DNA from 2 places in the Thermosinus carboxydivorans Nor1 genome. Region 1 is predicted to be linked to the other one. Evidence: riboswitches for the same ligand, from Rfam matches in the RefSeq annotation. Region 1 holds a riboswitch; the other holds the start of a gene.
The links. Region 1 has a riboswitch for glycine ahead of TCARDRAFT_RS03175 (alanine/glycine:cation symporter family protein). Riboswitches for the same ligand answer to the same signal wherever they lie in the genome.
Positions count from the first base shown of each region.

Region 2: another riboswitch for glycine. It lies ahead of gcvT (glycine cleavage system aminomethyltransferase GcvT); the one in region 1 lies ahead of TCARDRAFT_RS03175 (alanine/glycine:cation symporter family protein).

Region 1 is NZ_AAWL01000003.1:47,937-52,148, reverse strand. It holds gene TCARDRAFT_RS03185 (2-methylaconitate cis-trans isomerase PrpF family protein) at 1-235, opposite strand, end outside; gene TCARDRAFT_RS03180 (LysR family transcriptional regulator) at 382-1,269, shown strand; gene TCARDRAFT_RS03175 (alanine/glycine:cation symporter family protein) at 1,285-2,673, opposite strand; glycine riboswitch at 2,788-2,891, opposite strand; gene TCARDRAFT_RS03170 (amidase family protein) at 3,295-4,212, shown strand, end outside.
Region 2 is NZ_AAWL01000001.1:307,471-311,682, forward strand. It holds gene gcvPA (aminomethyl-transferring glycine dehydrogenase subunit GcvPA) at 1-396, opposite strand, end outside; gene gcvH (glycine cleavage system protein GcvH) at 397-783, opposite strand; gene gcvT (glycine cleavage system aminomethyltransferase GcvT) at 787-1,884, opposite strand; glycine riboswitch at 2,045-2,131, opposite strand; gene TCARDRAFT_RS01365 (putative DNA modification/repair radical SAM protein) at 2,293-3,510, shown strand; gene TCARDRAFT_RS01370 (DUF4130 domain-containing protein) at 3,473-4,212, shown strand, end outside.

The DNA.
Region 1 (4,212 bases):
TATAATCGACATCGACACCTTCGCGCCGCGACGGCGAAATGATCGCCACTTTACTGGTAAGCGGGTCTGCCCCACCCAGGCCGTCAATTTGCCGTATGTCCGGGCTGCCAAAAATACTGAGAATGACCTTGTCCCTAACCGCCGGATCGGCCGGCAAGTCGTCGGCCATCAAGTAAACGCCTTTGCTGGTGCCCCCCCGCATAATAACGGCCGGAATTCTGACATTCGCCCCCATGTTACTCCTCCTTGCAAGTTGTAAAAAAATATTATTTAATTTCGATAATCAGTATAGTAAAATAAGTGTTATAAGTGAAATATTTGCATTTTATTCGTTACAATCAAATTTTTTTATTGCAACAATAATTGACCGAGGTGGGCGCCGTGGACGATAAAGACTGGCTTATCCTGAAAACCATCTGTGAGGAAAAAAATATCACCAAAGCCTCCGAGCGGTTATATATATCCCAGCCCGCCCTCACCTACCGCTTAAAAAATTTGGAGGCCGAATTTAAAACCAAACTTTTTCACCGTTCAACCAGTGGCGTGTTTTTGACACCACAAGGGGAATATCTGCGCAAATATGCTGAAGAAATGCTGCAACGCCTGCAACTTGTCAAAGACCACTTGGCAAACATGGAAAATACCATTCAAGGGACGTTACGGCTGGGCGTATCATCTATTTTCGCCCACTACCAACTGCCGACCATTCTTAAAACTTTTGTCGAGCAATTCCCCGACATTGAAATTACCGTCAAAACCGGGTTAAGCTACCAAATCAACAAATTATTACATAAAGAAGAAATAGCCGTCGCCATTCTCCGCGGCGATTATTCCTGGCCGGAAACGAAAATATTGTTGCGAGAAGAACCCATCTGTCTGGCCACCCACAAAAAAATAAGCCTGGATAAGCTACCATCTTATCCAGGCATTAGTTATAACACCGACTCATCCTTACAAGCGATGATCGAAAACTGGTGGCACGAGCGTTACTCCTGTCCGCCGCACATCACCATGGAAGTCGACAAGATGGACACTTGCATCCAACTTGTTCACAGTGGCTTAGGCTGGGCGATTTTGCCCGCGATCGGACTGGATAACCAGCCGTCCTTGTTTACGCAAGAACTCTTCTGGCAAAACGGCGAGCCCTTGGTGCGGCGAACCTGGCTACTGTGCCGGCACTCGGCCTTAAATTTGTTACCGGTTAAAGCATTTGTCGAGTTTATTACCACCAGGGAACTCTACGCAGCTTACACCAATACCCCAAAATAGCTTTAAGGCATTTCTTTAACCCTGAACATCTTCAACTGCAGGCATTGCCTCAGTTTCTGCTTCCTCGATCCGCAGATACGCAAGGTACCGCTCTGTTTCCCGGACGACCACACCGGATAAGCCCAGCAAGGCAACCAGGTTGGGCAGGGCCATCAGGCCGTTGACAATATCGGCGATGAGCCAGATGGTTTCCAGTTTGAGAAACGCGCCGGCCGCTACCAAGGCGATGAACGTCCAGCGATACGGTTTGATGCCTTTAACACCGAACAAATATTCGCAGCAGCGCTCGCCGTAATAGTTCCAGCCAAGAATGGTCGTGAAAGCAAACAGCACCAGACCGAAGGTCAACACGTACGACCCAGCCACCGGAAAAGCGGCGGCAAAGGCCTGCTGGGTCAACGCCGCGCCTTTGAGGCCGCTTTGCCAGGCACCAGTCACGACAAGCACCAACCCGGTCATGGTACAAATAATGATGGTGTCAATAAATGTACCGGTCATAGAAATAAGACCTTGCTCGGCCGGCCACTTGGTCTTGGCTGCGGCCGCAGCAATTGGGGCGCTGCCCAAACCAGACTCGTTGGAAAACACACCGCGAGCCACGCCATTACGAATGGCCATCATCACCGTGGCTCCCATAAAGCCACCGGTCGCCGCCGTGCCGGTAAACGCGCTGGATACAACCAGCCGCACGGCTTCCGGCAGTTTGTCGGCAAATACGACCAACACGCCTATACACGTCGCTACATAAAACACGGCCATAAACGGCACGATTTTCTCGGAAACACTGGCAATACTCTGCAGGCCGCCTAAGGTAATCATCGCGACCAGCAGGGTGATAATGCCGGCAGTAACAGGCACCGGCACGCCAAACGTCAACTGCACGCTATCAACGATGGCATTGACCTGGGGAAAGGTACCGATACCGAAAAAGGCGACCAATACGCCGCTGGCCGCGAACATCACGGCTAGCGGACGATACCGCGCACCAAGCCCCTTTTCAATGTAGTGCATCGGACCGCCGGCGATTTCCCCGTTGGCGTCGACCGACCGAAACTTCACGGCCAGCAGCCCCTCGGCATATTTGGTGGCCATGCCGAAAAAGGCGGCCATCCACATCCAAAAGAGCGCTCCCGGGCCGCCGGCATAAATAGCCGTCGCCACGCCGACAATGTTCCCAGTGCCAACCGTAGCCGCCAGAGCGGTACATAAGGCGCCGAAGCTGTTGACATCACCGGCACCGTCGTTTTTGGCGGAAAAAATGAGCCTGAGCGCGAGCGGCAGCCGTACAACCTGCAAAAGGCGCAGCCGCAGCGTAAGCAGAATCCCGGTGCCGACAAGCAAAATAAGCAGCGGCGACCCCCACACAAAACTATCAATTTCATCCAGTAGTTTTAGCCAATCCATTGTCACCATCTCCTTTTATCGTAGAAAAATAAAAAGAGCCAAATCCTGCGATTTGACTCTGGTGACAAGACGCGATGAAAATGCAAATGCCAAACGACCGGTCAGTTTGGCCTGCCGTGCGTCTCTGTCCTTTTGCCTGAGAGATTTAGCGGACAGCGTAAAGCTCTCCGCATTGCCCCTTCGGCGCCCTTTTGCAGGGTCTCTCCAGAGTCCCGTCCGCTAACGGTTCCCGCTTAAAAAAGCGCCTGAGAGTTTTACTCCTTCGGCGGGCCTTACGGCCGCTCTTCCGTTTAGCATCATCCGGCATATTTAGTTATCCAGATAACAAGCATTATTGTAGTGGACAAGTTTCCAAAAATCAAGTCGAGATGTGTTTTTCTAAAATTCAGTTTTACGCGGCGCTTTACACCATGACCCTTATTGGCAGCTATTCCGGCAGGCTGGCAAGATGCTGCGTTACCCGCGCCACACGCCGCACTATTTATTTTTTACAGAAAAAGGAAATGGGCAGGCGGCGTAGAAATCAAAAATAACTTTTATTTTTTATTTTAGTAAAGATAGGCCGAGGATAAGGGAGGAATCTTTACGTCTTTTCATCTTGAAGAAACAACCATCAGCGATGTGCATCAAGCGTACTTGTCCGGTAACTTAACCACGGTAGACCTGATCCAATGGTATTTGCGGCGGATTGACGCTTACGACAAACAGGGTCCGAAACTCAACGCCGTCATTTACATAAACCCCAATGCACTGGCAGAAGCAGCCGCCTTGGACGCTAAACTGGCCGCTGCCGGTAAACTGGTCGGCCCCCTGCATGGCATCCCCGTCCTGCTTAAAGACAATGTCAACACCAAAGATATGCCGACTACGGGCGGGTCGTTAAGCCTTGCGGACTATGTGCCGCCTGAGGATGCAACTGTAACCAAAAAACTGCGCGCCGCCGGCGCCATTATTCTGGCGAAAGTAAACCTCCATGAATTTGCCATCTGGGGCGAAACCGTCAGCTCCATCCTTGGCCAAACACTCAACCCCTACGACCTTACCCGTACCCCGGGCGGCTCTAGCGGCGGAACGGGGGCGGCACTTGCCGCTAACTTCGGCCTGCTCGGTATCGGCACTGACACGGTAAACTCCATCCGTTCCCCCGCGTCGGCCTGCGGCATCGTCGGCATCCGCCCCACCCTTGGACTAATCAGCCGCGCCGGCGTAATCCCCTATTCTTTTACCCAGGACACCGCTGGCCCGATGGCCCGCACCGTTAGTGACGCCACGAAACTGCTGAACGTTTTGGTCGGTTATGACCCGGCGGACGAAGCTACCGTCTGGAGCATCGGCCATGCCGAACAAGACTATACTGTGCATTTGAAAGCAAACGGACTGCAAGGTAAACGTATCGGCATCCTGCGCAGCTTTTTCGGCAAAGAACCGGTTCACGCTGAAGTAAACAAAGTTGCCGACCGGGCCGTAGAAGAACTGAAAGCATTCGGTGCAACCGCCATAGGCCTTGACACACCTGACCTTGACGCGGGAAAAATTGCC
Region 2 (4,212 bases), on a different contig from region 1:
TGATACGTCCAGGCCGGTCAGTTCGCAGATATAGCTCTGGTACTCCCAGAGAGCCTGCAGGCCGCCCTGGCTGATTTCCGGCTGATACTGCGTATAGGCGGTGTAAAATTCCGAGCGGCCGGCCAAGTGAGATACAACCGCCGGAATAAAATGGTCATAAGCGCCCGCTCCCAAAAAACAAGGCATCTGACCGACATGGACATTTTCGGCCGCGCGCTGCTGCATTAGCTGCAGCACTTCCAGTTCACTCAGGGCCGGCGGCAAATTAAGCGGGCGGCCCAGCCGCACCGCCGGTGGAATATCCTGAAAGAGCTCATCGACGCTGCTGACGCCGATGGCCGCCAACATGGCCTGCCGGTCGGATTCGGTGTTGGGCAAATAATGGCGCCCGGCCATTTATTTTCCCCCCTCGGTCAGCGCGCGGTAGTCCTCGGCGCTGAGCAGGCCCTCCAATTCGGAGGCATCGTCCAGTTCAATAACGGCCAGCCAACCTTCCCCGTAGGGATCCTGGTTGACCACTTCGGGACGGTCGTTTAACGCCTCGTTCACTTCCACAACCGTACCGCTGACCGGTGCATAAATATCGGAAACGGCTTTAACCGATTCGACCACGGACAGATTGCCGTGCGCCTTAACTTTTTTGCCGACGGCGGGCACCTCGATAAAAACGATATCTCCCAGCTCATGCTGGGCATAGTCGGTGATGCCCACAACCGCACGCGTCCCCTCGACGCGAACCCACTCGTGGTCTTTGGTGTACTTAAGTTCCTGCGGGATATTCATAGTTTATTTCCTCCTTTTATAAAATGGTTTGGTAACAACCTTGGCTTCTACCAGTTTGCCGCGGATTTCCACCGCCACTTCCGTCCCCGGCGCCGAAAACTCCGTTTCCAAAATGGCTAAGGCCAGGTTTTTATCAAGGGTGGGGGCGTAGGTGCCGCTTGTCACCGTGCCGATGACCCGGCCGGCGGCATGACAGGTATAGCCGGCGCGGGCAATACCCCGCCCTACCATCTCGATCCCGACAATTTTGCGCCGGATGCCGGCGTTTTTCTGGGCCAGTAGCGCCTCATAGCCGATAAAGCTTTGTTTGTCAAACTTGACAAAGACGCCAAGACCGGCTTCGAGCGGTGTGATGCTTTCGGAAAGTTCGTGACCGTAAAGCGGCAAGCCGGCTTCAAACCGCAGCGTATCACGGGCGCCTAATCCGGCCGGCACCAGTCCCAGCGGCTTGCCGACCTCCATCAGGCGCTTCCATAGTCTGCCAGCTTCCTCCGGCGCGCAGTAAATTTCAAAGCCGTCTTCTCCCGTATAACCCGTTCGGGAAATCAAACAGTCTATTCCGTCAACGCGGACATGCCGGCGCAGCCAATAATATTTAATGGTGCTCAAATCTTCATCGGTCAACCGCTGCAGGATGGCTTCGGCCCGCGGGCCCTGCAGCGCCAGTTCGGCGGTAACATCGGAAATATTTTTGACGGTAACGTCATAGTTCGCCGCGTGCTGCACCATCCAGGCGTAATCTTTGTCAATATTGGCGGCGTTAATCACCAACAGATATTCTTGTTCGCCAAGGCGATAGACCAAAAGATCATCAACCACCCCGCCGTGGTCATAGCACATGGGAGTGTACATCACCTGGTTGACGGCGAGACGGGAAGCATCATTGGTCACCAGCCTATTCACAAAGTCGGTGGCGTCCGGCCCGCTGACCGACACTTCTCCCATGTGGGATACGTCGAAGAGTCCTGCCGCCTGCCGCACGGCCCGGTGCTCTTCAATAATGCCGGTATACTGCACCGGCATGAGCCAGCCGCCAAATTCGATGATTTTGGCGCCGCTAGCCACGTGGATGTCGTAGAGGGGCGTCTTTTTGTCGCTCATAAAATCCTCCCTTCAGACTATATTATTATTTGTTCCAAAAAGCACAAAAGAAAAAAAGGACACTAAGTAAGCGCGGCGCTTACTCTGTCCTTTTACCTGAGAGATTGCCTAAATTCGGCTCCCCTTCGGTGACCGCAGCATGCGGTTCTCTCCAGAGGCGTGTCAAACCAGGGTCCTTTTGCCTGAGAGTTTCTCGCCTGTTTGCTCCTTCGGCGCCGCCTAAGGCGGTCTCTCCCCCGGTCATCATCCAACTTTATGCTTTTGGCATATAGTTTCTCTGCCAATCAGCCTTTTCCTGCCCGAATATTGCGTTATTATCCATATTTTTTCCATGAACAAACGTTTGTCAAACATATGTTTTTTTCTTATAATAAAGACAAGTAACACTTGGTTGGGCAGGTGGAGCCTATGGAAATAGAGCAAAAGCTAAAACTGCTGGGTGAAGGCGCCAAGTACGATGTATGCGCCTCGACGGCCGCCCGCCCTGGTAAACATCGGCGGCCGGCCATCGGCCAAACCAGCCCGGCCGGCGTCTGCCATTCGTTCACTCCCGACGGGCGCTGTATATCTTTATTCAAAGTTTTGCTTACGAACTACTGCGAACGCGATTGCGCCTACTGTCCCAATCGCGCGGCTCGCGACGTGCCCCGCACCCGCTTTGCCGCCGACGAGCTAGCAAAGCTGTTCATGGAGTTCTACCGCCGCAATTATGTAGAAGGGCTGTTCCTGAGCTCAGGGGTTTGGCATTCCACTGCCCGCACCATGGAAGAGATTATCAAGGTTGCCGAAATCCTGCGCTATCGTTACCACTTTGGCGGCTATATCCATCTAAAAATTATCCCTGGGGCCACGCCGGCCGAGATTGAAAAAGCCGCCGCCCTGGCCAACCGTATTTCCCTTAATATGGAGGCGCCGACCGCAGCGCACCTTGCCCGGCTGAGCCGCACCAAACAGTTTGACGACGAGCTGCTGTCAGGCATGGCCAACATCCGCAACGTCCTCCGACACCATCAGAATACCACCCATTCTACCCAATACATCGTCGGCGCTGCTGGCGAAAGCGACCGGGATATCCTCTTGTCTGTCACCCGGCTTTACCGGGAATACGAATTAAAACGCGCTTATTTCAGCGCTTTTCAACCTGTCGCCGCCACGCCGCTGGCCACTGTCCAGCCCACGCCGCTGCTGCGGGAAATCCGTCTCTATCAGTCGGATTTTTTGCTGCGCCTGTACGGTTTTTCCTTTGACGATATTGTTTTTGACGCGACCGGCAACCTGGATCTATCTCTCGACCCTAAACTCGCTTATGCGCTGCACAACCCCCAGCTGTTTCCCCTGGAAATTAACAAGGCTTCTTACCGCGAACTGCTAAAGGTTCCCGGTATCGGTCCGCGGTCAGCGGCCAAGATTGTCCAGGTGCGGCGCGCCTACCGGTTTAGCGACCCCGCCCAGCTCAAAAATATCGGGGTAGTCATCAAACGGGCCTTAGCGTTTCTCACCGTCAACGGCAAATATTACGGCAACCGCCGATTGCTCCAAGCGCCCAAACGTGAATACTATCAACAACTCAGCCTCTGGGGTGATGACCGTGATCTCCTGCTCGCCGACCCCCGGGTCGATAATTAAAGCGGCGATATTGGCCCAAATCCACAACGACCTGCCTTGCTTCAAGGGAGACCACGCAGCACTTGGTCTGTTTATGTATACCGACCAGCTGGACGCCGATCTTACCGCCCTCCCCTGTCTGATAGAACAATTACGGCAAAACTGCGGCCTAAACGCCAGCTGGCTACTCGGTTCGCCGGGACGCACGCTGACCCGGCTGATTGCCGCCAATCTGCGTTACGCGTCCCCTGACCGCGCCGCCGTTATTTTCGCCGCCGTCGAGCAATCTCTCCGCTACGGCCATGCTTATTGTCTGTGCGGGGTCAGCGAAGTCAGTAAGTTATTTGTCAACCGGGCCCGGGCTATTGCCCGGGAAATTCATAAGATGCTGGGGTTTATCCGGTTTCAGCCCGCCCCGGACGGGGCACTCGTGGCTCGCCCCAAGCTATTTCATGACACGGCCGACCTTATCCTGCGCAAATTCGCTGGCCGTTACCCCAAGCAGCGGTTGGTTTTGCTCTTGGACGACCGCGCTCTCGCCCTGGAAAACAGGCGCTTGTTTACCGTGCCGGCCGCCGATTATCTGCCGCATATTGCCGTCGACCGTTTCAGCCAGGCCTGGGAAACCTATTACCAGTCCCAATATATTGCCACCCGCAAGAATATAGCCTTGGCCAAACGGGTTATCCCCAAAAAATACTGGGACTGGCTGGCGGAAGGCAA